3 regions of the Cronobacter dublinensis subsp. dublinensis LMG 23823 genome follow, and region 3 is predicted to be linked to each of the others. Evidence: predicted binding sites of a transcription regulator. Region 3 holds the regulator's gene; each other region holds the start of a gene.
What was found. Region 3 encodes Fur, which represses iron uptake genes when iron is present. Its sites were predicted from a motif close to ATAATAATGAGAACNACTATCAA; they were not measured.

Region 1: fhuE (ferric-rhodotorulic acid/ferric-coprogen receptor FhuE) is a predicted target of Fur. The motif match lies at 5,716-5,738, and genes of this name have one in related genera.
Region 2: zupT (zinc transporter ZupT) is a predicted target of Fur. The motif match lies at 1,204-1,226, and genes of this name have one in related genera.

The regions. Positions count from the first base shown of each region.
Region 1 covers NZ_CP012266.1:1,748,465-1,758,391, reverse strand. Annotated here, with positions in the region: gene AFK67_RS08045 (NAD(P)/FAD-dependent oxidoreductase) at 142-1,446, opposite strand; gene ycfP (alpha/beta hydrolase YcfP) at 1,684-2,226, opposite strand; gene nagZ (beta-N-acetylhexosaminidase) at 2,266-3,288, opposite strand; gene thiK (thiamine kinase) at 3,276-4,124, opposite strand; gene lpoB (penicillin-binding protein activator LpoB) at 4,102-4,767, opposite strand; gene AFK67_RS08020 (YcfL family putative periplasmic lipoprotein) at 4,776-5,150, opposite strand; gene hinT (purine nucleoside phosphoramidase) at 5,152-5,511, opposite strand; gene fhuE (ferric-rhodotorulic acid/ferric-coprogen receptor FhuE) at 5,859-8,060, shown strand; gene ptsG (PTS glucose transporter subunit IIBC) at 8,291-9,724, opposite strand.
Region 2 covers NZ_CP012266.1:3,734,192-3,744,118, forward strand. Annotated here, with positions in the region: gene AFK67_RS17245 (glutathionylspermidine synthase family protein) at 1-225, shown strand, start outside; gene ygiD (4,5-DOPA-extradiol-dioxygenase) at 256-1,047, opposite strand; gene zupT (zinc transporter ZupT) at 1,239-2,021, shown strand; gene ribB (3,4-dihydroxy-2-butanone-4-phosphate synthase) at 2,088-2,741, opposite strand; FMN riboswitch at 2,849-3,033, opposite strand; gene ubiK (ubiquinone biosynthesis accessory factor UbiK) at 3,157-3,522, shown strand; gene hldE (bifunctional D-glycero-beta-D-manno-heptose-7-phosphate kinase/D-glycero-beta-D-manno-heptose 1-phosphate adenylyltransferase HldE) at 3,574-5,001, opposite strand; gene glnE (bifunctional [glutamate--ammonia ligase]-adenylyl-L-tyrosine phosphorylase/[glutamate--ammonia-ligase] adenylyltransferase) at 5,069-7,906, opposite strand; gene AFK67_RS17280 (CYTH domain-containing protein) at 7,927-9,228, opposite strand; gene AFK67_RS17285 (TIGR04211 family SH3 domain-containing protein) at 9,478-9,927, shown strand, end outside.
Region 3 covers NZ_CP012266.1:1,346,873-1,356,799, forward strand. Annotated here, with positions in the region: gene chiP (chitoporin ChiP) at 131-1,528, shown strand; gene AFK67_RS06175 (beta-N-acetylhexosaminidase) at 1,583-4,234, shown strand; gene AFK67_RS06180 (helix-turn-helix domain-containing protein) at 4,292-4,903, opposite strand; gene fur (ferric iron uptake transcriptional regulator) at 5,227-5,679, opposite strand; gene fldA (flavodoxin FldA) at 5,969-6,499, opposite strand; gene ybfE (LexA regulated protein) at 6,661-6,942, opposite strand; gene ybfF (esterase) at 7,070-7,837, opposite strand; gene seqA (replication initiation negative regulator SeqA) at 8,021-8,566, shown strand; gene pgm (phosphoglucomutase (alpha-D-glucose-1,6-bisphosphate-dependent)) at 8,591-9,927, shown strand, end outside.

The sequences.
Region 1 (9,927 bases), 400 kb from region 3:
GTAAGCGAATGGCAAATCAGAAAACGACTCAAAAAAAGGAATTAGCCGGGGCGAATCAGCGGATTGAGAGAAGTCTGAAGGGAAAGTGTGACGGAAATAAAATGTCATCCGCCCCTGCGTGCGCAGAGGCGGATGCGTTACTTAGTGCAGCTTCAGGCGCGGGCGGATCACCCTGTTGATGCTGCCTACCAGCATCATCAGGCCAGTTTTGAAATAGCCATGCAGCGCTATCTGGTGCATACGGTACAGCGAGATGTAAACAAAGCGCGCGATACGTCCTTCGATCATCATCGAGCCGCGCATCAGGTTGCCCATCAGGCTGCCGACGGTGGAGAATTTCGACAGCGACACCAGCGAGCCTTTGTCTTTATAGACGTATGGCTTGAGCGGCTTGCCTTTGATCTGCGCCAGGATGTTATCCAGCGCGCAGGTAGCCATCTGGTGCGCCGCCTGGGCGCGCGGCGGTACGAAGCCGCCTTCCGGACGCGGACAGGAGGCGCAGTCGCCAATGGCGAAGATATCCGGGTCGCGCGTGGTTTGCAGCGTCTGCTCGACGACCAGCTGATTGATACGGTTGGTTTCCAGGCCGCCAATCTCTTTCATAAAATCAGGCGCTTTGATGCCTGCTGCCCAGACCATCAGGTCAGCCTGAATGAATTCGCCGTCTTTAGTGTTGAGGCCATCGGCCTGAGCGCTGGTCACCATCGTGTTAGTGAGAACGCGCACGCCAAGCTTGGTGAGTTCGTTATGCGCGGCACCGGAGATACGCGGCGGCAGCGCAGGCAGAATACGTTCTCCCGCTTCCACCAGCGTCACGTTCAGCGCTTCGTTGGTCAGCCCTTTGTAGCCGTAGCTGTGCAGCTGTTTCACCGCGTTATGCAGCTCTGCGGAGAGCTCAACGCCCGTCGCGCCGCCGCCGACAATCGCGATATTCACTTTGCCGTTAGCGCCGAGGTTGGCGGAGTATTTCAGGAACAGGTTAAGCATTTCCTGATGGAAACGACGCGCCTGATGCGGGTTATCGAGGAAAATACAGTGATCCTTGACGCCAGGGGTGTTGAAGTCGTTGGAGGTGCTGCCGAGCGCCATGACCAGCGTGTCGTAAGGAACCTTGCGCTCTGCCACCAGCAGTTCGCCTTTTTCATCACGCAGTTCGGCAAGGGTAATGGTTTTCGCGTCGCGGTTGATGTCTACGACAGAGCCTAGCTGGAACTGGAAACCGTGGTTGCGCGCGTGCGCCAGATAGCTTAGCGCGTCGACGCCTTCGTCCAGCGAGCCGGTCGCTACTTCATGCAGCAGTGGTTTCCACAGGTGGCTATGATTGCGATCCACCAGCGTGACTTTCGCTTTTTTGCCGCGGCCCAGTTTATGACCGAGCTGCGTGGCGAGCTCCAGTCCGCCGGCGCCGCCGCCCACGATAACGATCTTTCTTAATGGCGTAGTCAACGTGACCCCCTTAAAGTGTTTAACTAATTGTTAATTCAAAGTTATTAAAAATAGCTTTTAATTAACAATAGTTTAGCAACATGGCCCACAACAGTGACGAGCATAACATGAACGGTGCATTGGTCATACCAAATTTGATGTACATCAATTTTTATGCATTAAAGATAAACAAAATGGGCCAGCTTTTGCGGCTGGCCCATCGGTGGGGGTAAAAGGATTTTGCGTGAGTAACGCGGATTAGCCGAGCGCTTTAAATGCTTTAATGCGCTGCAGGTGCGGCGAAATATTTTTAAACTTATGCGTCTGTTCTTCATCCCAGACGATTTCGTAATACTGATGCAGCAGTTCGGCAGAACGCTGGCTGTCGAGCGCCTCATCCTCGCGCGAGAGGATAGCCAGGCAGCGGTCGCGGTTTTTCTCACGAAAGTTCTCTACGCACTTGGTCGCGATGTCCAGATACTCTTCCGGCCTGTCGATTTTGCCTTCCATGTTTTCATACGGAAACAGGTTCGGGTTGAAGATAACCTGCCGAATGTCGCACAGAAACCCGATGCGTTCCGCCCAGAAACCGCCAAGCCCCACGCCGCAGATGAGCGGACGCTCGTCGACGTTCAGCTGCAGCATCTTGTCCACTTCGCGCAGCAGATGCTGCATGTCGTGTTTTGGATGCCGCGTGCTGTAACTGATAAGCCGCACATCCGGATCGATAAACTGCAGTTGCAGCACTTTCTCATGGTTACCCGGACTGTTTGAATCGAAACCGTGTAAGTAGATAATCATCGCATTTTCATCCCAGCGTAGCAGCTTCAGGGCAACGAATTACCCCGCCTTGTGCGTCTGCCAGCGCTCATGCAGCGCGGTAAGTTCACCGCTTACCTGCTTCCATCGCGCTGACGCCATCAGTTCCTGACGCGTAATTACACCTTTATGATACAAACGTGTAACACGTTCTGCTTTGATCGGCGACAGGTTATCCAGAACGCTAACGGCACCCTTACGATTATTACAGACCAGGATCATATCGCAACCGGCGTCCAACGCCGCCTGGCCACGCTGCGCATAGCTGCCGAGGATCGCAGCACCTTCCATTGAGAGATCGTCAGAGAAAATCACACCGTCAAAACCGAGTTCACCACGCAGCACCTGTTTAAGCCAGTAAGGCGACCCGCTGGCCGGCAGCGGATCGGCATCGCTATAGACGACGTGCGCGGGCATCACCGCATCGAGCATGTTGTAACTAATGAGCTCACAAAACGGCAGCATGTCGTGGCGGCGGATCTCCGCCGCCGGGCGCGGGTCGCGCGGCGTTTCTTTGTGGGAATCGGCGCTGACGGCCCCGTGGCCAGGAAAATGTTTGCCGGTCGCTTTCATGCCCGCGCTCTGCATACCGCTAATGAAACGCTTCGCCATCGCCAGCACATTTTCAGGCTTATCATGGAAAGCGCGCTCGCCAATCGCGGCGCTGAGGTGGCCGACATCCAGCACCGGCGCGAAGCTGATGTCGATATCCATCGCTATCATTTCACAGGCCATCAGCCAGCCCGCCTCCTGCGCCAGCTTACCGCCCTCTTCCATCCCCAGCAGCGCAGCGAAGCTCTGTGCCGCGGGCAGACGGGTGAATCCGTCACGAAAACGCTGCACGCGCCCGCCCTCCTGGTCTACGGCCACGACCAGATGGTTATGCGAACTTTCGCGGATCTGACGCACCAGCTCGCGCAACTGCTGCGGATCGTGATAGTTGCGGGTAAAGAGGATAAGCCCCCCCACCAGCGGATGCCCCAGAATTTCACGCTCTTCGGCATCAAGCTCAAAGCCTTCCACATCCAGCATTACCGGACCCATGTTTCTCTCCCTTCGTATTCGCTTCCCCGCAGCTGGCGCCAGGCCTCGTCTGCGAGTGTGATAAATTTGCGGTCGCCGGTTTCCTGAAAGCGGCGCTCATACCAGCCCGCCATCAGTAACCCGCTCCACGGACGCCAGCGTGCTACCTGGCGGCGCAACAACGTCGCGTCCATCAGGGCGCGTTGCGCGTAATCCACAAGCAGCGCCTCGCGCGTCGCGTCGTCGAGCCAGACGCAGGCAAGCTCCAGTGCCACGTCGCCATCTCCCGCATACTCCCAGTCGATGAGCCTCAGTTGCGTCTGCGCCTGGACCAGGTTGCCGGGATGAACGTCCATATGCAGCGGCGCAAGACGCAGCGGACGCGGCTCGCCGCGACGGCGCAGCCGGTGCAGCAGGCGTAGCCAGAAACGCGTGCGGCGCGTCGGCGCGCTCTGCTGCCAGTCGCGCATCAGCAGCGGCAGCAGTTCGATACGCCAGCCAAAGCAGCGCTGACGATGCAGATGATACAGCAGCGCGCCGAGTTGCGGCACCGGCGGCAGCGCGTCGTGGATGTCGCCCGGCAGAAAAGTGACTGCCAGCCAACCGTTGTCGCAGCGACGCGGGCGCGGCGCGAGCGTTGCGGGCAGCCGTTTCAGCGCCCGATACTGGCGTGGACTGCGCGCGCGGCTTGCGCGCGCGTCGCGGCGCACCACCAGCGTTTCGTCGTCGACAACAACACGCCAGGCACCGTCGCTCAGGCCCGGTAGCGCACAAACGACACCGGCGGCCGAAGCCGCCGGAAAACTCTGCTGTAAGAACCCTTCCAGGCTCAGATTACTGGGTTTGCTGAACGGCACCTTTACCCGACCAGATGATTTCGCCGGTCTGTACCAGCATCAGCTGCATTTGCAGCGTAGGGGCGTTCACATTCCCGCCGGCATTGGCGTAAAGCACATACTGCGCGCCTACATTGCGGGCGATGCCGATGGCTTTACTGCGCGAGCCCAGGCTGTCCTGCGGCGAGAGACCCAACTGCTGTTTCGCCATGGAGAGCTGCTGTGCGGAGACCAGCGTGAATTTGCCGTTGTTCGCCAGCGCGCCGCGCAGGGCTTCGGTGGCGGGGCCGGTTTGCAGCGAGCCGTTGGTACGGTTATTGACGCTGTCAACCAGCAGTACGCTGCCGGCATTCACGCCGCCTGCCTGCAACATTTTGCCGACCATCGGTGCCATCGCGCTGCTCCAGTCATAGGTGCGCGATTTAGGCTCCGGCGTGGCGTTTTCAGCCGGGTGCTCAATCGGGCCAGGCTGCGCCGGAACAGACGGCACGGAGGGCACAGTCGGCACCGGCTCGGACGGCGGCGGGACAGGCTGCGTGGGCTGCTGCGTGCCCGGCTGCGCTTCTTCAACCGGCGCAGGTTTTTGCTCGCCGGGTACAATACAGCCCGACAGCGCCAGGGCGACCGTCGCCAGCAGCGCATAGCGATACATTCTGTTCAACATTTCCCCCTTCAGAGATAGAGATAAAGACGGGCTTTGCGGGCTGCCAGATAGTCGGTCTGGCCGTTAACCGTCACGCGCCCCTGCGCCGGAATGACCACGGTCTGCGGTACTTCCAGCGGCTGGCCTTCCAGCCCGTGGGCGTCGTACCAGTAAAAGCGATAGTGGACGGTAACGGGCGCGTCTTTGTTATTGTAAATGGTGGCGGCGGCGCCAGGCCTGCCGTTTTGCAAAGAAAAGTCTGGTTTTTCAGCGGTTATGCCGGCGGCCAGCACGCTGGACTCCATCACCACCGCCTGATCGTCGCTGACGGGAATGGTAGGCGCAGAGTGGCAACCTGCCATCAGCAGCGCGGCCAGCAGCCAGCCTGTGCGAGCACGCCCCATATCAGACACCTTTATGCGCAAGCATCGGCCCCAGCGCATGGCCACCGACCAGATGCATATGGATGTGGTAGACCTCCTGCCCGCCGTGACGGTTGCAGTTCATGATCAGACGATAGCCGTCCTGCGCGATGCCTTCCTGCTGCGCGATTTTCGCGGCGGCGGTAAACAGACGACCGAGCGCCTGCTCGTGCTCTGCGGTGACGTCGTTGACGGTCGGGATCAGCACGTTCGGGACGATGAGAATATGGGTTGGGGCCTGGGGAGAAATATCGCGAAACGCCGTCACCAGCTCATCCTGATAAACGATATCGGACGGGATTTCGCGGCGAATGATTTTGCTGAAAATGGTTTCTTCGGCCATGGTTTTTTTCCTTCTTGGATAAACGTTAAGAGTATGAGCGAGATAATCGCTTCCTTTCAACCTTTGGCCCGGTTTTTCTTTATAAAGCGGAAGCTTATAGTGTATCCCCGCCCTGTTGTCGCGCCGCTTCGCTTGTTTTTCTTTTCCTTTCTTCTTCTCGTCGATTTGTAACGCGTCTTACATTTGTTTACACCGCAAAAACAAATGATTATAGTTCTCATTTTTATTGACACTGGAACGTTGTTTTAGTCCTGCGATTTCTGTTCATCAGGCCGGATGCCATTGATGAGAGTCGTAATTCCACAGCCTGATGCACAGCATCATTTTATTCTTTTTAAGGGCAACACATGGCTAAGCATGCACTTCGTCAGGGCGTCGTTCCGGCGTCTTCCCTTCCCTCTTTGCTGGCGTTAAGTATTGCCAGCGCGCTGGCGGCTCCGGCGGTTTACGCGGCGCCTGCGACCAACGACACCATTGTGGTCGACGCGGCTGCTGACAGCGGCACGCCTGATGAGTCGCAGGATTACAGCGTAAAAACCACTACATCCGGAACAAAAATGCTGCTGGTGCCGCGCGATATTCCGCAGTCGGTCAGCGTGATTAGTCAGCAGCGCATGCAGGATCAGCAGCTGAATTCGATTGAAGACGTGCTGGCAAACACCACGGGCGTCACCGCCTCGCGTATCGACACCAGCCGCACTAATTTCTTCGCACGCGGTTTCTACATCAGCAATTTTGCCTATGAAGATATGCCGACGTTCCTGGATAACCGCTGGAACTTTGGCGACACCGCGGGCGACACGGCGATTTATGACAAAATTGAGGTCGTGCGCGGCGCAGCTGGCCTGATGAGCGGCACCGGTAACCCTTCGGCTTACGTCAATATGGTTCGCAAACATGCGGACAGCAAAGAATTTAAAAGCAATGTGTCCGCCACTTACGGCAGCTGGGATAAACAGCGTTACGTGATGGATTTGCAGGCCCCGCTGGTGGAATCCGGTAACGTTCGCGGGCGTGTGGTGGCAGGTTATCAGGATAATGACAGCTGGGTGGAGCGTAACCACTATCGCAAAAAATTCATCTACGGCGTTATCGATGCCGACATTACCGATTCTACGCAGCTGTCGCTGGGTTATGACTACCAGGAAAGTGAAGAGGACAGCCCGACCTGGGGCGGTTTTCCTTCTCTTTACAGCGATGGCAGCCGCACGCATTTCCGCCGTGGTTTTAATACCGCGGCCGACTGGGCCTATTCTAACCTCGATTCCACCAAAATTTTCGCCAACCTGACGCAGCGCTTCGATAACGGCTGGGAAGCGAAAGTTAACGCGATGCATGCGGAAACCAATTTCGATAATCGCCTGATGTATATCGACGGATTCCCGGACAAAACGACCGGCCGCTATAACGCCGCCCTCTTTCAGGGCGCATGGGGCGGCTGGAACGTCGGCGAGCGTAAGCAGGATTCGGTCGACGCTTTTGTGCGCGGCGGGTATGAACTGGCGGGTCGCCAGCATGAAATGATGTTTGGCGGCAGCTACAGCCGCCAGCGTAACAACTACGACAACGCATACCCGGTGAATGATAATTTCGGCCTGATGGATGTCGGTAACATTCATAACTATAACGGCGACACGCTGGCTAACCCCACCTGGTCTGATTTCACGCTTTATCAGCGTGATGTTATCCGCCAGAAATCCGTTTATGCCGCAACGCGCCTCTCCCTTGCCGATCCGCTGCATCTGATTCTGGGCGCGCGCTATACCGAATGGAACGCGAAATACAATCTCGAACGTAAGCCGGATGAAATCCGCCGCAGCAAATCGGATGACATCACGCCTTACGCGGGCCTGATTTACGACATCGACGATACGTGGTCGGCGTATGCCAGCTATACCTCCATCTTCCAGCCGAGCGGCCAGCGCGATGTGAACAGCGAGTTCCTCGACCCGACGACCGGTAAAGCCTATGAAGCAGGGGTGAAAGCGGACTGGTTTAACACGCGCCTCACGGCGTCTCTTGCGGTATTCCGTATCGAGCAGGATAACGTGGCGGTGAACACCGGCGTGATTATTCCAGGCTCAGGTGGGCAGACGGCGTATGAATCCGTTGACGGCACCGTCAGTAAAGGCGTTGAGCTTGAGCTGAACGGCGCGCTGACCGATAACTGGCAGTTAACCTTTGGCGCGAGTCGCTACGTGGCTGAAGCGGGCGATGGCGTGGCCGTTAACCCGGACCAGCCGCGCACGACCATGAAGCTCTTCACGCGTTATCAACTGCCGATGTTGCCTGAACTCACCGTAGGCGGCGGCGCGCGCTGGCAGACCAAAACCTGGCAGGACATCGCGGGCCCGAATGGCGACACGCGTATCACCCAGAGCGGTTACACCGTGGTCGATCTGTTCACGCGTTATCAGGCGACGAAAAATCTCGCCGTGCAGGCAAACCTCAATAACGTCTTTGATAAAGAGTATTACGATTATCTCGGCACTTATGGTGTGTATGGCGAGCCACGTAATTTCTCCGTCACGGCGAGCTACAGTTTCTGATGACCATCGTGTTGTGATGGCATTAAACTAGAAAGGGAGCCCTGTGGCTCCCTTTTTTATTGCGATTCACCGTCTCGCGACGCGTCATGCAGGCAAGAATCGCTGTCTTAACGCCTGGCCGATGGCCCTGACGCGCTCTTTTATGTATCGGCCGACCCTTCTGCCCTTGCGAATTTCAGGCGTAAAAAAAGGGAGGCTTGCGCCTCCCTTTATCTCCCCGACAGCCAGGATTAGCTGTTACGGATGTATTCATCCATTTCGGTTTTCAGGTTATCGGACTTGGTGCCGAAAATCGCCTGAACGCCGGAGCCTGCAACAACCACGCCCGCAGCGCCCAGTTTCTTCAGGCCAGCCTGATCCACTTTCGCCACGTCAGCCACGCTTACGCGCAGACGAGTGATACAGGCGTCGAGGTTGGTGATGTTTTCTTTACCACCAAACGCGGCCACCAGAGCCGGAGCCATCTCGCTGGTTGCGCCAGCTTTAGCGTCTTCGGTAGCGTCTTCACGACCCGGAGTTTTCAGGTCCATCGCTTTGATCAGCACGCGGAAGATGGTGTAGTACACCACGGCGTAGCAAAGACCGACAATCGGGAACAGCCACAGTTTGCTGCTGTTACCAGACAGAACGATGAAGTCGATCAGGCCGTGCGAGAAGCTGGTGCCGTCACGCATACCCAGAAGGATACAGATCGGGAAGGCCAGGCCTGCCAGAATCGCGTGGATAACGTACAGGATCGGCGCCACGAACATGAACGAGAACTCGATAGGCTCGGTGATACCGGTCAGGAACGAGGTCAGCGCAGCGGAGATCATGATACCGCCCACTTTGGCGCGGTTTTCCGGTTTAGCGGAGTGCCAGATAGCGATAGCAGCAGCCGGCAGACCGTACATTTTGAACAGGAAGCCGCCAGACAGTTTGCCCGCGGTCGGGTCGCCTGCCATGTAACGCGGGATATCGCCGTGGAACACCTGACCTGCGGCGTTGGTGAATTCACCAATCTGCATCTGGAAAGGTACGTTCCAGATGTGGTGCAGACCAAACGGCACCAGGCAACGTTCGATGAAGCCATAGATACCGAACGCGACAACCGGGTTCTGGTATGCAGCCCACTGGGAGAACGTCTGGATGGCGGAGCCAATCGGCGGCCAAATGAAGGACAGGATCACGCCAGTGAAAATCGCCGCCAGACCAGAGATGATCGGAACGAAGCGTTTACCCGCGAAGAAGCCCAGATACTCAGGCAGCTTGATACGATAGAAGCGATTGAACATATACGCTGCAATCGCACCGGAGATAATACCGCCCAACACACCGGTGTCCGCCAGGTGTTTCGCGGCGATCTCCTCGGCAGGCAGGTGCAACACCAGAGGGGCGACCACTGCCATGGTTTTCACCATGATGCCGTAGGCAACCACTGCCGCGAGTGCTGATACGCCGTCGTTATTGGTGAAGCCCAGCGCGACACCGATAGCGAAGATAAGCGGCATGTTTGCGAAAACAGAACCGCCCGCTTCCGCCATGACGTGGGACACCACGGCTGGCAGCCAGCTGAAGTTTGCAGAACCGACGCCCAGCAGGATACCTGCGATAGGCAGTACGGAGACTGGCAGCATCAGCGATTTACCCACCTTCTGCAGGTTAGCAAATGCATTCTTAAACATAATTGAGAGTGCTCCTGAGTATTTGTGCTTTTTTTACGCGTTTCACGCATCAGCCCGGGGGGAGAAACGGGCCATAAACAGGGGATCTGAGTCCCCTTTATTTATTACGCAGAGTAAAATAAATCACGCGATCTTTGTTTGACGGCTATCACGTTTCAAACACACCCTGGGGGAAAACTTGCAATTCTTTACATTAAGTGTTT
Region 2 (9,927 bases), 2.0 Mb from region 3:
TCTATCATTGAAAACGGTCAGACCGTCGAGCAGGTGGACGGTCCTTACGGCGAAGAAGGCACCATCGTGCAGCAGTTCCACCCGCTGCCGAAATTCGGCGACAGCTACACGCTGATTGGCAGCTGGCTTATCAACGACCAGCCTGCCGGGATCGGCATTCGCGAAGACAAAGCGCTGATCACGCAGGATCTGTCGCGCTTCTATCCGCATCTGTTTGTGGAATGATCGCCACCATGGCGCGCTCGCGCGCCATGCTTACCCTATCTGCACCGAGAGCATACTCAACGAGGCCATTTCCAGCCCGTCGACCGGTATCGTCACCGGCTCGTCGCCGTTCCACGCCCCAAGCACGTACAGCAACGGCAGGAAGTGATCCGCAGTCGGGTTCGACAGGCTGCCGCCGGGGTGATCCAGATAGTTGACCAGCGGGTGCCCGGCGTCATCGCCGCGCCACGTCAGGTTTTCTTTCACAAAGTTATTGAACGATTCCGCCCATGGATATGGCGCGCCCTCGCCATGCCAGCGGGCGGTACGCAGGTTATGCACCACATTACCGCTCGCGACCAGCATCACGCCTTCATCGCGCAGCGACGCCAGGCGGCGGCCCATCTGATAATGCCAGAGCGGCGGTTTGGTGCTATCTATACTCAGTTGCACCAGCGGGATATCGGCCTGCGGGTACATTTTTATCAGCACCCCCCACGCGCCGTGGTCAAAGCCCCAGGCTTCGCGGTCGAGCGTGACCGGCAGCGGCGCCAGAAGATCCACCACGCGCTGCGCCAGCGCCGGTGAGCCAGGCGCGGGATAGTGCGTGTCGTAGAGCGCCTGCGGGAAGCCGCCGAAATCGTGAATGGTCTGCGGCTGTTCCATCGCGGTCACGCCGGTGCCGCGCGTGAACCAGTGGGCCGAAACCATGACAATGGCTTTCGGACGCGGCAGCGTTTCGCCAAGCGTGCGCCAGGCGCGGGTATAGCGGTTATCTTCCAGCACGTTCATCGGGCTGCCATGGCCCAGGAACAGTGCAGGCATACGGGGTGCGTGCGTCATTATTTTTACCCTGAATCGGTATCATCAATGGGATTACCTTACGCCGATCGCGCGCGTAAAGAACGGAGATAAGGGTGATGAAGATCGTCAGAAAATTTGAATGTAAGCGTTCTGTAAAAGCCACGGACTGGCCTCGACTTTTCCGTTGCGCCCGATAAATTAATGATAATCATTATCAAAAGGAGTGTTCGATGTCAGTGCCTCTGATCCTGACCCTGCTGGCGGGCGGCGCCACGTTTATCGGCGCCGTGCTGGGCGTGCTGGGGCAGAAGCCCTCTAACCGCCTGCTGGCGTTTTCGCTGGGGTTTGCCGCGGGCATTATGCTGCTGATTTCGCTAATGGAAATGCTGCCCGCCGCGCTCAATGAAGAAGGCATGTCGCCGGTGCTCGGCTACGGCATGTTTATCGTCGGCCTGCTGGGGTATTTCGCGCTCGATCGCCTGCTGCCGCACGCGCATCCGCAGGATCTCGTCGATCCGCATACCGCACACCGCCACTCGCCGGGCAGCCTGCGCCGTACCGCGCTGCTGCTGACGCTCGGCATCAGCCTGCATAACTTCCCGGAAGGCGTCGCGACGTACGTGACGGCCAGCAATAACCTGGAGCTGGGCTTCGGCATCGCGCTGGCCGTGGCGCTGCATAATATTCCCGAAGGACTGGCGGTGGCGGGCCCGGTCTATGCCGCTACCGGTTCGCGCCGTAAAGCGGTTATCTGGGCAGGCGTCTCCGGGATGGCGGAGATCCTCGGCGGGGTGCTGGCCTGGCTTATCCTCGGTACGATGGTTTCGCCGGTAGTGATGGCGGCGATTATGGCGGCGGTGGCCGGGATTATGGTGGCGCTGTCGGTGGATGAGCTGATGCCGCTTGCTAAAGAGATAGACCCGCATAACAACCCGAGCTACGGCGTGCTGTGCGGAATGTCAGTGATGGGACTCAGCCTGACGCTGCTGCAAACGAGCGGGCTTAGCGGCTAATAAAAAAGCCCGGTCAGACCGGGCTTTTGTGTATTGATTCAGACCCGGTGCTCGCCGGGCGTGTGGTCAGCTCGCTTTGCGCTCCTGCGCCTCGCGATAGCTCACTAAATCTTCGATAGTTACGACCGGCATGTTGTGCTCACGGGCAAACGCGATGCACTCCGGCGCGCGCGCCATAGTGCCGTCGTCATTGGTCAGTTCGCACAGGACGCCCGCCGGTTTGAAGCCCGCCAGCGACACTAAATCGATGGTCGCTTCGGTGTGGCCGCCGCGGGTCAGAACGCCGCCCGGCTGCGCGCGCAGCGGGAAAACGTGGCCAGGGCGATGCAGATCGGACGGCTTCGCGTCGTCGGCAATCGCCGCGCGAATAGTCGTGATGCGGTCAGCAGCGGAAACGCCCGTCGTCACGCCGTGCGCCGCTTCGATGGTCACCGTAAAGCCGGTGCCGAAGGCGCTGGTGTTGTTTTCCACCATCATCGGCAGATCGAGCTGTTTACGGCGTTCTTCGGTCAGGCACAGGCAGACGATGCCGCTGCCGTGACGGATAGTCAGCGCCATCTGTTCAACGGTCATGGTTTCGGCGGCGAAAATCATGTCGCCTTCGTTTTCACGGTTCTCATCATCGAGCACCATCACTCCGCGCCCTTCGCGCAGTGCGGCGATCGCGTTTTCCACGCGTTCAAAAGCGGTGCCAAAAGCAGAAAGAAGCGTCTGATTCATGGTAAAGAAACCTCATTAATTATATGGATTACCAGAATCAGGGCGGTCTTAGGAGTGCCGGCAAGCGGCAAACAAAATAACGTGAGTGGGCGTAAGCCCAGGCAGATCGTTACTCTCTCCCATCCGGACTTTAACCGTCGGCCCCGGAATTACACCGGATCTGCTGACCTTCAGAAAAACTCTGAAGCGCTCGCGGGCTTTCAGTTTACCGTTTGTCTTTCGCCTTCGCGCAGACGCCGGATAAGCCTGATTTACCGCCGGTGGGGAATTTCGCCCCGCCCTGAGAATAAGCGAGATAACTATAACGCCATTGATAATCGTCGGCAATGCATGAGATTCAAACATTTCCGGTTTATACCCTTGGGATCAGCGATTACAATTACTCTTCAGACCATACCAGATCAGGGAAACCGCTATGATTGACCCGAAAAAAATTGAACAGATCGCCCGTCAGGTCCATGAATCGATGCCAAAAGGGATCCGTGAGATCGGGGAAGATGTTGAGAAGAAAATTCGCCAGGTACTGCAGGGCCAGCTGTCTCGCCTGGATCTGGTGAGCCGTGAGGAGTTTGACGTACAGACGCAGGTACTGCTGCGCACGCGTGAAAAACTGACGGCGCTGGAGCAACGCCTGGCAGCGCTGGAATCTCGCGGCGCGACGACGGCAACCGGAGCAGACGCGCCTGTGGCGTCAACGGCAGGCAGCGCCAGCGCCCCTGTCACGGCAGTCACGCCGCCGCCGGCCATCCCGCCCGTCGACAGCCTCGACAAACAGGACTAAGCGCCAGCTACGCCCCTTGACTCGCAAGGGGCGTTTGCCCGTGAAACCGCCTTAGCGGTTTTTCTGGATCTTCTTGATGATATTGGTGGTGGAACAGCCATCTTCGAAGTTCAGCACCATCACCTCACCGCCGTTGGCCCACACCTCTTTGCTGCCCGCGATATCTTCAGGCTTATAGTCGCCGCCTTTCACCAGCAGATCCGGCAGGATTTCACTAATCAGGCGCTGCGGCGTGTCCTCTTCAAACGGCACCACCCAATCCACGGCTTCCAGCGCGGCCAGCACCGTCATGCGCTGTTCCTGCGGGTTCACCGGGCGCGTGTCGCCTTTCAGGCGTCGGGTAGAGGCGTCGCTGTTGACCGCCACAATCAGCCGATCGCCGAGCTTGCGGGCGTTCGCCAGATAGGAGACATGGCCTGCGTGCAGAATGTCGAACACGCCGTTGGTCATCACCACTTTTTCGCCGCGCTTGCGGGCCGCGAGCACCGCCTCTTTCAGCGCCGCTTCGCTCATCACGCCAAAACCGGTTTCTGAACGACCGCGCACGGCGTTTTCCAGCTCCACCGGCGACACGGTCGAGGTGCCGAGCTTGCCGACCACCACGCCCGCCGCCGCGTTGGCGAAGAAACAGGCTTCTTCCAGCGAATTACCGGACGCCAGCGTCGCCGCCAGCACGCCAATCACGGTATCCCCCGCGCCGGTGACGTCATAGACTTCCTGCGCCTGCGTCGGCAGGTGGAACGGCGCTTTGCCGGGCTGCAGCAGCGTCATGCCCTGCTCAGAGCGGGTCACCAGCAGCGCGCTGAGATCGAAATCGGCGATGATTTTCATGCCGCGCTCGACGATGTCCTGCTCATTTTTGCATTTGCCCGCTACGGCTTCGAACTCAGAGAGGTTCGGCGTCAGCAGCGTCGCGCCGCGATAGCGCTCGAAATCGGTGCCTTTCGGATCGATAAGCACCGGAACGCCCGCGTTACGCGCCAGCTGGATCATCTGCTGAACGCTTGCGAGCGCGCCTTTCGCGTAGTCAGAAAGCACCAGCGCACCAATTTGTCCCAGCGCCTGGTTGATGCGCTCGTGCAGCGGCTGCGGGTCGACACCGTCGAAACCTTCTTCGAAATCAAGACGGATGAGCTGCTGGTTGCGCGACAGCACGCGCAGCTTGGTGATGGTCGGGTGCGTCGGCACCGACACGAAATCGCACTTCACGTTCACCTGCGAGAGCGACTGGCTGAGCGCGCGCGCCGCGTCGTCAATGCCGGTCAGCCCAACCAGACGCGAACTGGCGCCAAGAGACGCGATATTCATCGCCACGTTCGCCGCGCCGCCCGGGCGCTCTTCGATGGTTTCAACTTTCACGACCGGCACGGGGGCTTCCGGCGAAATACGGCTCGTCGGGCCATACCAGTAGCGGTCCAGCATCACATCACCGACTACCATGACGCCTGCGCGTTCAAAATCGGGCAGCGTTACTTTCATTCCTGACTCTCCTGAGAGACACCAAAATTTGCGCGCGATGATAGCACAGTTACGCGCAATCGCACGGTTACGCCGGGGCCAGCCAGCGCCGCCAGCTGTCGCGCACCTGTTCGCGTTCCTGTTCGAACGCCGTCTGCGCCACATGCCCCGGCAGTTCCTGTAGCGCCCGCCGGTGCAGCTCGTCACGCAGCGTGACATACGCCTGCGTCAGCGCCTTCGCCTCGTCCTCACGCATAATGTCGTGCTGCGCCAGCAGTTCCAGAATGCGCACATTATCGGACCAGCGCGTCAGCTTCGGCTGTTCAGGCGCGTAGCGCAGCACCATAAACTGCGTAATAAATTCGATATCGGTAATGCCGCCTTCATCGGCTTTGATATCAAAGCGATCCCGGTGTTTGTTGCCGAGATGGGCGCGCATTTTCTCGCGCATTTCGCGCACGTCGGTACGCAGCGTGTCGCCGTCGCGCGGCGTGGCAAGCACCTCGCGGCGAATGGCGTCAAACTGCGCCTGTAAAGGTTTATCGCCGTACACAACGCGGGCGCGCACCAGCGCCTGATGTTCCCAGGTCCAGGCGTCGTTTTTCTGGTAATCGGCGAAGGCTTCCGCCGTTGTCACCAGCATCCCCGCCGCCCCGGACGGACGCAAACGGGCGTCCACTTCATAGAGAATGCCTGACGACGTCCGGGTGCTGAACAGATGCATGATGCGCTGCGCGAGGCGCAGATAGAACTGACGGCCGTCGATTTCGCGCTCGCCGTCGGTCATCACCTCCGCCGGACAGTCGTGCAGGAAGACTAAATCGAGATCGGAGCTATAGCCGAGCTCCCAGCCGCCCAGTTTGCCGTAGCCGACCACCGCAAAGCCGCGTCCGTCGCGATCGCGCAGATGCTTCGGCTGACCGTAACGCGCCACCATCTGTCCCCACGCCTGCTGAACCACCGCGTCGATAATCGCTTCGGCAAGCCAGGTTAAGTGATCGCTCACTTTCATCACCGGCAGCGTACCGGCAATATCCGCCGCCGCCACGCGCAGCAGTTGCGCCTGTTTAAACTGGCGCAGCGCCTCAAGCTGTTGCTCTTCATCGTCATCCGGCACGCGCAGCAGATACTGGCGCAGCTCATCGCGATAGGCGTCCATCGCCGTCGGCTGATAGAGCGTGTTCGGGTCGAGCAGTTCATCAAGCAGCAGCGGATAGCGCGCGAGCTGGCTTGCTATCATCGGCGAGGCGGCGCACAGGCGAATCAAATGCTTGAGCGCGCCGGGATATTCGCTCAGCAGTTCAAGGTATGTGGTGCGGGTGACGATGCCGGTCAGCAGCGGCGTTACCCGGGAGAGCGCCAGCGCCGCGTCATCCGGGCTGGCGCAGACGGCGCTCAGCAGGTGCGGCATCAGATTATCCAGCACCTGACGCCCGCGCGGCCCGATGGTGCGCTTCTCTGTTTCTTTGCGAAAATCGGCAAGCGTTGCCAGCAGCCGCATCCGGCTCTCCGCGCCAAGCGCGCTTAACACCGGCGTGTCGTCATCGGCATCCAGCGCGTCATGCCACAGTTCGCGCCAGCCTTCGGTCAGCGACTCCTCGCCGCCGGTGGGATCTTCATCGCCGATAAGCTCGTTAAACACCCGCCGCACGCCCGCCATATGGCGCTCCAGACGCGCGGTAAGCGCCTCCCAGTCCGCCTCGCCCATTGCCCAGGCGAGCCGCGCGCGGTTCAGCGCGTCGCCCGGCAGCGTCTGGGTTTGCTCGTCGTTGATGCTTTGCAGCAGGTTTTCGAGCCGGCGCAAAAGGAGATAAGCGTCGCGCAGGCAGGCGGCGTCATCCGGCGAGAGCAGATGCAGTTGCTCAATTGCCGTAAGGGTCGGCAGCAGCGAGCGCTGCTGTAGCGACGGCTCGCGCCCGCCGCGGATCAGCTGAAACACCTGGACGATAAATTCGGTTTCGCGGATGCCGCCCGCGCCGAGCTTGATGTTATCGGTCAACCCCCGGCGGCGCACCTCGCGGGCAATCATCCCCTTCATGTTGCGCAGCGACTGGATAACGCTGAAATCGATATAGCGGCGGAAGATAAAGGGCCGCAGCATCGCGCGCAGCTCCTGGCTCCAGGCGTCGTCGTTGTCGCCCATGATGCGCGCTTTAACCATCGCGTAGCGCTCCCAGTCGCGCCCCTGCTCCTGATAGTAATCCTCAAGCGCGGCGAAGCTCAGCACCAGGGGGCCGCTGTCGCCGAACGGACGCAGGCGCATATCGACGCGATACACAAAGCCATCCTGGGTGGGCTGGTCGAGCGCTTTGATAAGGCGCTGGCCGAGGCGCGTAAAAAACTGGGCGTTATCCAGCTCGCGACGTCCGCCCTGGGTCGATCCGCTCTCGGGCCAGGCGAAGATCAGATCGATATCGGAAGAGAAGTTAAGCTCGCCGCCGCCCAGTTTACCCATGCCGAGGATCATCAGCGGCTGCGGCACGCCCTGCGCGTTACACGGCGTGCCCCATTCGCGACAGCATGCGGCATAAAGCCAGTCGCGCGCCGCGACGATCAGCGTTTCCGCAAGCTCGCTGAGCTGCGTCAGGGTCTGTCCGGTGGTGGCGCGCGCCAGCGTCTGGCTCCAGGCGATGCGCGTCATGATACGGCGACGGAACTGGCGCAGCGCGCGCATCAGCGCCGCCTCGTCATGCACGTCGGCAAGCGTCGCCTGAAGCCAGGCGCCGTAGTGACGCCACTCATCCGCCTCAGGCGGCGTTGTCTCAAGCTCGTGAAGCCAGTCGGGATGCGCGCTGATGGCCTCGCGCACGAAATCGCTGAAGGTCAGTACCGCGCGCGCGTCATCGCTGAGCGCGGTGGCATCGAATGGCAGCCGCTCCACCACGGCTTGCCAGTGCTGTTGCAAAGGGAGGGAGAGCGGCGTCATGCGGATTTTCCTGTCGTGGTTTACGGTTTCCCGCTGTGCCGCCAGAACGGCGTCTGCGAGATAGCCTCATTGCGGAAATGCTCAATCTCGATACGCTGGCCGGTTTCGATGGCGTGACGCAGCCCCTGCCAGTTATCGAGCCAGAACAGCGCAACAGTTTCGTCATAAACGCCCGCCAGCAGACGCAGCGCGTCAAGCTCGCGCGACAGGCGCGGCAGCTGGTCGACATAACGGTCGCCGAGCGGCTGACCAAACGCGGCTTTCAGCTCAGCGGCGTGACGCGAAAGATGGATATCGGCAAAGCGTTTCCAGGAGTCCGCCATCTTCTGACGGCCTTTTTCATCGAGGAAAGGCTGCCAGCCGCGGAACACCAGCCATTCGGTGAGCGCAAGACGGGCGGAGGCCTGAATGGCGCTGAAAGCGACCGTCTGGGCCGAAGCATCGGTCGCAAGCGTCGCTTCGCACTGGGTCAGCAGGTCACGTAAGCGAGTACTCGCTTTTCGCGGAACGATGCCGCCGAACAGCGCCAGCGTATGGCGCACCAGGGCAATCGCCTCGCGCACCTGTTGCTTCGCCTTGCCGTTGCCGCGCAGCCACAGCTCTTCATGGTACAGCCAGTGATCGAGCGCCCACTCCAGCGATGCTTCAAGCCCCTGCTCCACATGAGCTTTCGCGGGCACCTTCAGCAGCGTCAGCGGACGCAGCGGGCGTTCAGCGTTGCCCTGCGCCAGATGATAACCGCGCGCCGCTTTGCTCAGGCTGCCCTGACGCAGGCCCGGCTTCGCCACCAGCTGACGGGCAAATTTCAGCACGTCCGCCGCCTGGCCCTCCAGTAACTCCAGCTCCAGCTCGCAGATGGGCTCCGCGAGCTCGCCAGCTTTTACTTCGCCACGATCGAGCGCAAGCTCGATGCGGCTTTCACCGTGAGTAACCACCCACTTTTCGCGGGCGAAATCGGTGCTGAACAGCGGCTGTACGGCGTCCTGCAGCGCCTCGGGCGACAAGCCTTCCGGCCAGACTTCTGCCGGGAAACGCGCCAGCGTGAGCTCGGGCGAGTCCAGTTCAATGTTATATTCCGGGCGCTGATGCAGCCCGCCGGTGGTGCGGCCCGCCACCTTCATGGTCATCTCATAGCGGCCATTATCCCCGCGAATACGCAGCCCCATATCGTGACGGCGCAGCTGGTTGTCCGCGGTTTCGTAATAGATATTGAGCAGCTGGCGCGGGGCGCTGTGTTCAGCCTCAAGGGCGTTCAGCGCGGCGCGCACCGCATCAATCTGTTCCGGGTCGACGATAAATTTGAGTTCGATTTCCTGAGCCATGTCTCTGCTTTCTTGTTGGGTCACACTGAAGAAAACTCCAGCGAACTTAATAGCCTGGTATCTGTCAGTAGATAGTATTTTGCAAAAAATTGCCATGTTTGAGGCTTTTTGACGCACGCAAAAAGCGAAATTTGCCGCGGTGGCAGGCGACGGGCTGACCAGGATGATTCCCATTCAGGTTTACGCTTTGCATCGTCAGACTGATGCCACTACTATCGTTCCACTTTCAACGACAATAACGACCAACTGATGCACAAATTACGTCTGATTTGCTTTTCCCTGCTTGCGCTTAGCGTCTCTTACCAGGCCGTTGCCGAAGAAAAACGCTATGTCTCGGATGAACTCAACACCTGGGTGCGTAGCGGCCCTGGTGACAATTACCGCCTGGTCGGCACGGTCAATGCTGGCGAAGAAGTCGCACTGCTCGAAAGTAACGGTAAATATGGACAGATTCGTGATACCAGTGGCCGCACGTCCTGGATCCCGCTGGAACAGCTCAAGAGCGAACCCAGCCTGCGTACCCGGGTGCCGGAGCTGGAAAATCAGGTTAAGACCCTGACCGATAAGCTGAACAATATCGACACCACGTGGAACCAGCGCACCGCGGAGATGCAAAAGAAAGTCGCCGCCAGCGACGGCATCATCAACGGCCTGAAAGACGAAAATCAGAAGCTTAAAAACGAGCTTATCGTGGCGCAG
Region 3 (9,927 bases):
CGCGAAAAATAGTCTTTAAGTGCTTTCTCGCGGGGGATGTTTTCGTCACCGCTTTCAATTTTTTTACTTTTTCATTCGCTTTACGCGCCTTGCGCCACGCGAATTTTTTTACGTCAAAGAGGAATTTCACATGCGTTCGTTGAGACACAAACGTAGCGGCGTCGCCTTGGCTGTCGCCAGCGTTACCGCGCTGGGCGGCCTGTGCAGCTCGCCCGGCGTGCAGGCCGCAGGGTTTATTGATGACTCCACGTTAACCGGCGGCATCTATTACTGGCAGCGCGAGCGCGACCGTAAAGATGTCGTGGAAGACAAATATAAAACCAACCTTTCCCACTCCACCTGGAACGCGAATCTCGACTTTCAGTCCGGATTCGCCGCCGATATGTTCGGGCTCGATATCGCCGCGTTTACCGCGCTTGAAATGGCGGAAAACGGCGACAGCGGTCATCCGAACGAAATCGCGTTCTCCTCCAGCAATAAAGCCTATGACGAAGACTGGTCCGGCGATAAAAGCGGCATCAGCCTCTATAAAGCGGCGGGTAAATTAAAATATGGTTCCGTCTGGGCGCGCGCCGGCTGGCTGCAACCCACCGGACAGACGCTGCTTGCGCCGCACTGGAGCTTTATGCCCGGCACGTATCAGGGCGCGGAAGCGGGCGCGAATATTGACTACGGCGATGCGGGCGCGCTGAGTTTTTCTTACATGTGGACCAACGAATACAAGTCGCCGTGGCATCTGGAGATGGACAAGTTCCGGCAGAACGACAGAACCACCCGCGTGGATTATCTCCACTCCATCGGCGCGAAATATGATTTTAAAAATTCGCTGGTGCTGGAAGCGGCGTTCGGCCAGGCGCAGGGCTATGTCGATCAGTACTTCGCCAAAGCGAGTTACAGCTTCCCGCTTGCCGGAAACCCGCTCGCCACCAGCTATCAGTTCTACGGCGCGCGCGATAAAGCCAGCCGCGGCACCATTAATGATATTTACGACGGCACCGCGTGGCTCCAGGCGCTGACGTTTGGCTATAAGGTCGGTCCGGTCGATCTGCGTCTTGAAGGCACCTGGGTGCGCGCCGAAGGGCAACAGGGCTATTTCCTGCAACGCATGACGCCGACGTATGCCTCCTCCAACGGACGGCTCGATATCTGGTGGGATAACCGCTCGGATTTTAACGCTGACGATGAAAAAGCCGTGTTCTTCGGCGCAATGTATGACCTGAAAAACTGGAATTTGCCGGGCTTCGCGCTGGGCGCCTCTTACGTTTACGCGTGGGATGCGAAGCCCTCAACGCTTCCCACGACCGACGGCTACTACGACGCCGACTACCGCCTGAAAGAGTCCGCGTACAGTCTGGACGCGGTTTACACCCTGCAGGACGGTCGCGCCAAAGGCACGATGTTCAAACTGCATTTCACGCAATACGACAATCATTCCGACATCCCGAGCTACGGCGGCGGTTACGGCAACATCTTCCAGGACGAGCGCGACGTGAAATTTATCATCACGGCGCCGTTTACGATTTTCTGATTGCGCAGGGGCGCGCGCAGCGCCTTACATCAAGGGCAGTGAAAGGACGAAATGATGAAAAATCTACAGATCAGTATGTTAGCGGGCGCGCTGATGGGCGTCTTTACGGGCACCAGCGCGCAGGCGTCAACGGCCGATCACATCAGCCAGTTTGGGCTCAACTACGCTATCACCGATAATCACGCGGCGCAGCGCGGTATCGACTGTGCGGCGCTCGGCGCCGACTGGGCTTCCTGCAATAAAGCGGTTATCACGCTCACCAATCCGGGCGAGGCGGTGACCGATAAAAACTGGACTATCTGGTTTCACAGCATTCGCCAGATCCTCAAAGTCGATAACGATCAGTTTAAGGTGACCCATGTGATGGGCGATCTCCATAAGCTTGAACCGACGGACAAATTCACCGGCTTCCCGGCCAACGCCTCGGTGGAGATCCCAATCGTCAATGAATACTGGCAGCTGTTTATCACCGATGTGCTGCCGCGCTGGTACGTCACCGCAGACGACGGCGCGCCGAAGGTCATCGCCAGCACCGATACCGAAACCCTGACGGATTTCGTCAGCCCGTTGAAGGACCAGTGGAAACGCACCCCGGAGGATAAAAATATTTTAATGACCGCCGGGGCGCGCTTTGACAAAAACAGCGACGTCAAAATACTCAACGCCGGGAGCCTGCGCGGGCAGATTATCCCTACGCCTCGCCAGGTAAGGCTGCACGGGCAGGACGTCTCTCTCGAAAAGGGCGTGCAGCTTGATCTCGCCGCGCTTGATAACGCGTCACAGGAGGCTATCAATGCGCGCTTCGCGCTGTTGGGGGTGAAAACGGGCGTGGGTTATCCGGTACGCACGGCCATCGCGACGCGCGCGTTTAGCGGTAAAGAGGCGGTATCCGGGGCGTATCAACTGCATATCGGTCCGAAAGAGGCGGTGATTACCGGTTACGATCGGGCGGGCGTGTTTTATGGTTTGCAGTCGCTGCTGTCGCTTATCCCGGCGGAGGGCGCGCAGCGTATCGCGACGCTCGACGCGCAGGACGCGCCGCGGTTTGACTATCGCGGCATCCACCTTGATGTGGGGCGTAACTTTCACACCAAAGCCGCCGTACTGCGCCTGCTCGATCAGATGGCGGCCTATAAGCTGAATAAATTCCACTTTCATTTAAGTGATGACGAAGGCTGGCGTATCGAGATCCCGGGGCTGCCGGAGCTTACTGAGATCGGCGGAAAACGCTGCCACGATCTGAGCGAAAAAACCTGCCTGCTGCCGCAGCTCGGCTCCGGGCCGGACACGAACAATAACGGCAGCGGCTATTTCACCCGCGCCGATTATATCGACATCGTGAAATACGCCGCGGCGCGCCAGATTGAGGTCATCCCGGAAATAGACATGCCAGCCCACGCCCGTGCGGCGGTGATCGCGATGGAGGCACGCTACGATCGGCTGGCGAAGGCGGGTAAACCCGACGAGGCGAATGCGTACCGCCTGCTCGACCCGCAGGATACGTCGGTCACCACCGGCGTGCAGTATTACAACCGCACCGGCTACCTCAACCCATGCCTCGACGCTTCGCGCCGTTTTGTGGACAAAGTCATCAGCGAAATTCAGCAGATGCACCGGGAGGCCGGGCAGCCGCTCACGACCTGGCATTTTGGCGGCGATGAGGCGAAAAATATCTACCTTGGCACCGGTTACACCGATAAAACGAAACCGGAAGCCGGGAAGGGGATTATCGATAAAGGTCGCCAGGATAAGCCCTGGGCGCGCTCGCCGGTGTGTCAGAAGATGGTGCAGGACGGCGTGGTCGCCGATGTCGAACATCTCTCCAGCTACTTTGGCGTTGAGGTCAGCAAGCTTGTGAAAGCGCACGGCATCGACACCATGCAGGCCTGGCAGGATGGCCTCAAGGATGCGAAAGACGCCGGCGCCTTTGCGACCTCGCACGTTAACGTGAACTTCTGGGACACCCTTTACTGGGGCGGTTTTGACAGCGTCAACGACTGGGCGAATAAAGGTTTCCGTGTGGTGGTTTCTAACCCGGATTATGTCTACCTGGATTTCCCGAACGAAGTGAATCCGGCGGAGAGCGGCTACTACTGGGGCACGCGTTTCAGCGATGAGCGGAAGATTTTCAGCTTCGCGCCGGATAACCTGCCGCAGAACGCCGAGACATCGGTCGATCGCGACGGCAACACGTTCAGCGCCAAATCCGACAAGCCCTGGCCGGGCGCGTATGGCCTCTCGGCGCAGCTCTGGAGCGAAGTGGTGCGCACCGATAAACAGATGGAGTACATGATGTACCCACGTCTGCTGGCCGTTGCGGAGCGCGCCTGGCACCGCGCCGCCTGGGAACAGGATTATCAGGCGGGCCGCGAGTATAAAGGCGGTGAAACGCATCAGGTTGACGTGAAAGCGCTGCAACGAGACTGGACGCGCTTTGCGAATCTGCTCGGCAGCCGCGAATTGCCGAAGCTTGAAAAAGCAGGCGTGCAGTTCCGTCTGCCGGTGCCCGGCGCGCGCATTAACGCAGGCGTATTGCAGATGAACACCAGCCTGCCTGGCGTGACGGTAGAGTATTCCACCGATGGCGGCGCGCGCTGGCAGCGCTATGACGCCGCGCAACCGCCGGGCGTCACGGGCGACGTGCAGGTGCGCAGCGTCAGCCACGACGGCAAACGTTACAGCCGGACGGAGCACCTGCAGCCGTAACGGCATAATAAAAAAGCCAGCCTCCGGGCTGGCTTTTAGGTTTATCGGGGCGGCGTATTACGGCGCGTCAGGCAGGGAATGCACGGCTAGCAGCTTACCTTTACTGATTTCAATATGTTTCGCGCTGCGCAACTGAGAAAGGGTTTTCATTACCATACTGCGGGAAAGATTGGTTTTTTTAACAATATAATCTGCGACGTTAATCCGGTTACGCATAAACTCATCCATCGCGGCCAGACATTCGATATTGGCTTTAATCATACTAAAGCTGTTTCTGCCGAGCATAATCTCTTCGCGATAGCAAAGCATATTAATTATCCATGAGGACAAAACCAGGAGATGTAACTGGCAGTGATTTTTTTCAATTTCCTGCATGAAATAATCAAAAGGAATTAACTGATAATGACATTCTGAATCCGCCTGTAATTTTGCGAATTGGGATTTACCTAAATTTCTGGCCAGGCCCAGTACCGACGGGGCGCTGCTTTTTTCCAGCAGCAGCCGGTCGCTCTGGCGCATCAGCGAGAACTGACCGCCGCGTATGATACAGATTTCCCCGTCCCGCAGCGGGATCAGCGTATTTTTCTCCGCACGAGACCAGTTACCGTAACTATTGAAAATATCAGCAATGCGATAAATCTCAGCAAGGGGTTTGGAGGGTAATACCATATTGGTTACCTTGTTTAAAATAAAATTATGTCGTTGCTGTATCTTAATGGATGCTTTTTTATTGCTGCAATAAGGGGCAGGGAAGAGGAAATGAACAATCGTGATAATTCGTTGCCTAACTGATTGACCGGTAAAGACATTTATCTTTTCTGAATTTCAATTTAATAAAATAGATATGGTTTAATTAAGCATTGTACGCTGTATTAAAATACGCAGCGCAGTGTTTTTTATCTAAAATAGTACAGCTGTATTTTCAGTCTCTGGTTTTCAGACAATAAAAAAGCCGACACAGGTCGGCTTTGGAGCAGGCGGTATGACGAGCGTTATTTCTCGCCGACCTCGTGCGCGTGTTCGTTTTCGCGGCAGTCGCCATCGGCACAGTGACCGTACAGATAGAGGCTGTGGTTAGTCAGGCGGATGCCGTGACGCGTCGCGATTTCACGCTGACGAGCTTCAATAGATTCATCGCTGAATTCGATCACTTTGCCGCAATCGAGGCAGATCAGGTGATCGTGATGATGCTGTTGCGTCAGCTCGAAAACGGATTTACCGCCTTCGAAGTTGTGACGGGTGACAATGCCGGCATCGTCGAACTGGTTCAGTACGCGATAGACCGTGGCAAGGCCAATCTCTTCACCCATGTCAATCAGACGCTTATAAAGGTCTTCCGCACTGACATGATGATTGACCGGTTCCTGCAGCACTTCGAGGATTTTTAATCGAGGAAGCGTGACTTTCAGGCCGGCCTTCTTTAATGCGGTATTGTTGTCAGTCATGCGGAATCTGTCCTGTTGCTTAACGACTCGTCCCGAAAGGGAGCGATACATCGGATACGCCGAAGATGAATGCGTCTCATTATAGAACTGACATGCCTAAATGAAAACCGCAAGCACCCGGCAAAAAAGAGCTTAAAAATCGTGGACCCGCCAGCGTTTTTAACGTGAAGGCCTGATAATTAAGGAAGCCATTGTACAGCGTAGTGAGGGAAAGTTAAAAATTTGTAGCAATTATTTTCATTGCTTTTATCTATCAACCGGCGCGGACGGCCGCCCGCGCCGTTTATCATCAGGCGTTGATGATTTCCTGCAGGTGCAGCTCTTCAGAAACCTGCTTCACCCACTTCTCAACGCGTTCTGCGGTGAGCTCCGGCTGGCGATCTTCGTCAATCGCGAGGCCGACGAAGTGATCGTCATCCGCCAGACCTTTGGACGCTTCGAAGTGATAACCTTCGGTCGGCCAGTGGCCAACGATAGTCGCGCCGCGCGGCTCGATAATATCGCGAATGGTGCCCAGCGCGTCGCAGAAGTATTCCGCGTAATCTTCCTGGTCGCCGCAGCCGAACAGCGCAACCAGCTTACCGTTGAAGTCAATTTCTTCCAGCGTCGGGAAAAAGTCGTCCCAGTCGCACTGCGCTTCACCGTAGTACCAGGTCGGGATGCCAAGCAGAAGAATATCGAACGCTTCCAGATCCTCTTTGCTGCTTTTAGCAATGTCATGCACTTCAGCAACGTCTTTCCCGAGCTGTTTCTGGATAATTTTTGCGATATTTTCGGTGTTGCCGGTGTCGCTGCCGAAAAAGATGCCTACGATTGCCATAAGAAGAATAACCTCTTGAATCTAAATGTGATGGTGCTGGCATAACGCCCACAGATAGGGCAATCATAGCAGAACAGGCGAAGGTGCGGAAACGGTATCAGGCGCCGGGTGCACTCTCTGCTACATTGCCCCGTCCTTTTGGGTAAAATTCAGACCAGACCTTACTCCTGCAAGGCCTGCAGCTGAGCGAGGAGCATGGCTTCAATCAGCTCGCTGCGGCTGATATTACGCGCCTGCGCCAGATGATTCAGCGCGTCCACGGCGTCGGCGTTCAGCTTCAGCTCCACGCGCTTAAGCCCGCGAACTTTGTCGCGCTTAAGCTGGTTGCGCTTATTGATGCGCAGCTGTTCATCTCGCGACAGCGGATTGGTTTTCGGTCTGCCCGGACGGCGTTCATCCGCGAAGAGATCGAGCGTTGTGCGGTCCGTTTGTTCTTTTGCCATGGTATGAGTATAGACAGGGGAAACAGGCTGTCGGGGCGGTCCCGACGGTATTTCAGCGCGCCATCATACATGAGGCAGCGAAGCGCGCCAACGCATCCGGCGCGCGACGGCGCCGGTCGGTCTGTTTTTAATCAGTTTCCAGGAAACGACGGATAGCGCGTACCACCGCCTGCGGTTTTTCGGCATGAACCCAGTGACCGGCCCCCGCGATAACGTGCGCGCGGGCCTGCGGGAATTGCGCCAGCAGCGCCTCGCGGTGCGCTTCTTCCACATAAGGCGACGCGCCGCCGCGAATAAACAGCGCCGGGCCGTGCCAGGCGGGGATCGCCTGCCAGCCGACGATATGCGCATACTGCTCCCACAGCACCGGCACGTTAAAGCGCCACTCGCCGTCGACAAACGACTTCAGCAGAAACTGAATCACGCCTTCTTCCGCGATATGCTGGCGCATGATTTCCGCTGCCTGCTGGCGGGAGGTCGCGCCCGCATCGCTCACCGCGTTAACGGCCGCGAATATCTCGTCGTGGCGGCGCACCTGATAATCCACCGGCGCGATATCAATCGCCACCAGCTTTTCGATGCGCTCCGGGGCAAGCGCGGTGACGGCCATCGCCGCTTTGCCGCCCATCGAGTGACCGATAAGAATCACCTTATTCAGTCCCAGCGAATCCAGCGTGTCGAGAATATCCTGCGCCATCGCCGGGTAATCCATCGCCTCGCTACGCGCAGAAAGGCCGTGGTTGCGTAAATCGACCTGCACGATGTCATTATCCTGCACCAGGTCGCGGGCCAGCACGCCGAGGTTATCGAGACTCCCGAACAGCCCGTGAATTAACACAATCGGTGTATTTTGAGTCGGTTGTTGCGCAGATTGCGTGCGGGTATTTAATTTCATGGCAAAGTTCTTTTTTGGCGACTGACAGGTTAGGTTATCATGTTGACCATTCTGCCGCCCGGCTGCAAGGTTCCAGTTAATTCCGACTTTTGCGGCCTTCCTGGTTTGACGCTATCCGCTGTTGGGTTTTAACTCTATAATCCCAATGACTTGTATTCAGAAAAGAAATCGCACTGGATTAAGATGAAAACGATTGAAGTTGATGACGAGCTGTATCGCTACATTGCCAGCCACACCCTGCATATTGGCGAAAGCGCGTCCGACATTTTACGGCGCATGCTGAAGTTTTCCGCCGCCTCGCACGTCGCTGCTACACCCGCCAAAGCAGAGCTTCCCGAAACCGTCGCGCCCGCCGCTGAAAAACCGGCCAACCCGGCGCGCGATCGCGTTCGCGCCATGCGCGAGCTGCTGCTGTCGGATGAATACGCCGAACAAAAACGCGCGGTCAATCGTTTTATGCTGGTGCTGTCTACACTCTATTCACTGGATGCAGACGCGTTTGCCGACGCGACCGAATCGTTACACGGTCGTACCCGCGTCTATTTCGCAGGCGATGAGCAAACGCTGCTGCAAAGTGGCAACCAGACGAAACCCCGCCACGTGCCGGGGACGCCGTTCTGGGTTATCACGAACACGAATACAGGCCGCAAATGCAGCATGATTGAACACATCATGCAGACCATGCAGTTCCCGGCGGAATTGATTGAGAAGGTTTGCGGCACCATTTAACTCTTGCGTCAGAAGGACCAGGCCATGGCAGTCGATAACCGTGCGGGACAGCCTGCACAACAGAGTGATTTAATTAACGTCGCCCAGCTGACCGCGCAGTACTATGTGCTGAAGCCGATGGTGGGTAATGCGGAGCACGCGGTGAAGTTCGGGACTTCCGGCCACCGCGGCAGCGCCGCGCGTCACAGTTTTAACGAGCCGCACATTCTGGCCATCGCCCAGGCGATTGCCGAAGAGCGCGCCAAAAACGGCATCACCGGGCCGTGTTACGTCGGTAAAGATACGCACGCGCTCTCCGAGCCCGCGTTTATCTCCGTGCTGGAAGTGCTGGCGGCGAACGGCGTCGATATCATCGTGCAGGACAACAACGGTTACACGCCGACGCCTGCGGTCTCTAACGCCATCCTTGAACACAACAAACGCGGCGGCGCGCAGGCCGACGGCATCGTCATCACGCCGTCGCACAACCCGCCGGACGACGGCGGCATCAAATACAACCCGCCTAACGGCGGCCCGGCGGATACCAACGTCACCAAAGTGGTCGAAAACCGCGCCAACGCGTTGCTGGCGGACGGCCTGAAAGGCGTGAAGCGTATTTCGCTGGATGACGCCTGGGCGAGCGGTCGTATTCAGGAAAAAGATCTGGTGCAGCCGTTTATCGAAGGGCTGGCGGAGATCGTCGACATGGCCGCTATCCAGAAAGCGGGCCTGAAGCTTGGCGTCGACCCGCTGGGCGGCTCCGGCATCGAATACTGGAAGCGCATCGCCGAGTACTACAAGCTCGATCTCACCCTCGTTAATGATCAGGTAGATCAGACTTTCCGCTTTATGCATCTCGATAAAGATGGCGCTATCCGGATGGACTGCTCCTCGGAATCCGCGATGGCGGGCCTGCTGGCGCTGCGCGATAAATTCGATCTGGCGTTCGCCAACGACCCGGACTACGACCGCCACGGCATCGTCACTCCGGCGGGGCTGATGAACCCGAACCACTATCTGGCTGTCGCTATCAACTATCTGTTCCAGCATCGCCCGCAGTGGGGCCAGGACGTGGCCGTCGGCAAAACGCTGGTCTCTTCCGCGATGATCGACCGCGTGGTCGATGCGCTGGGCCGTAAGCTGGTGGAAGTGCCGGTCGGCTTTAAATGGTTCGTTGACGGTCTCTACGACGGCAGCTTCGGCTTCGGCGGCGAAGAGAGCGCGGGCGCGTCCTTCCTGCGCTTTGACGGCACGCCGTGGTCCACCGATAAAGACGGCATCATCATGTGCCTGCTGGCGGCGGAAATCACCGCGGTCACCGGCAAAAACCCGCAGCAGCACTATGACGAACTCGCCGCGCGTTTCGGCGCGCCGAGCTACAA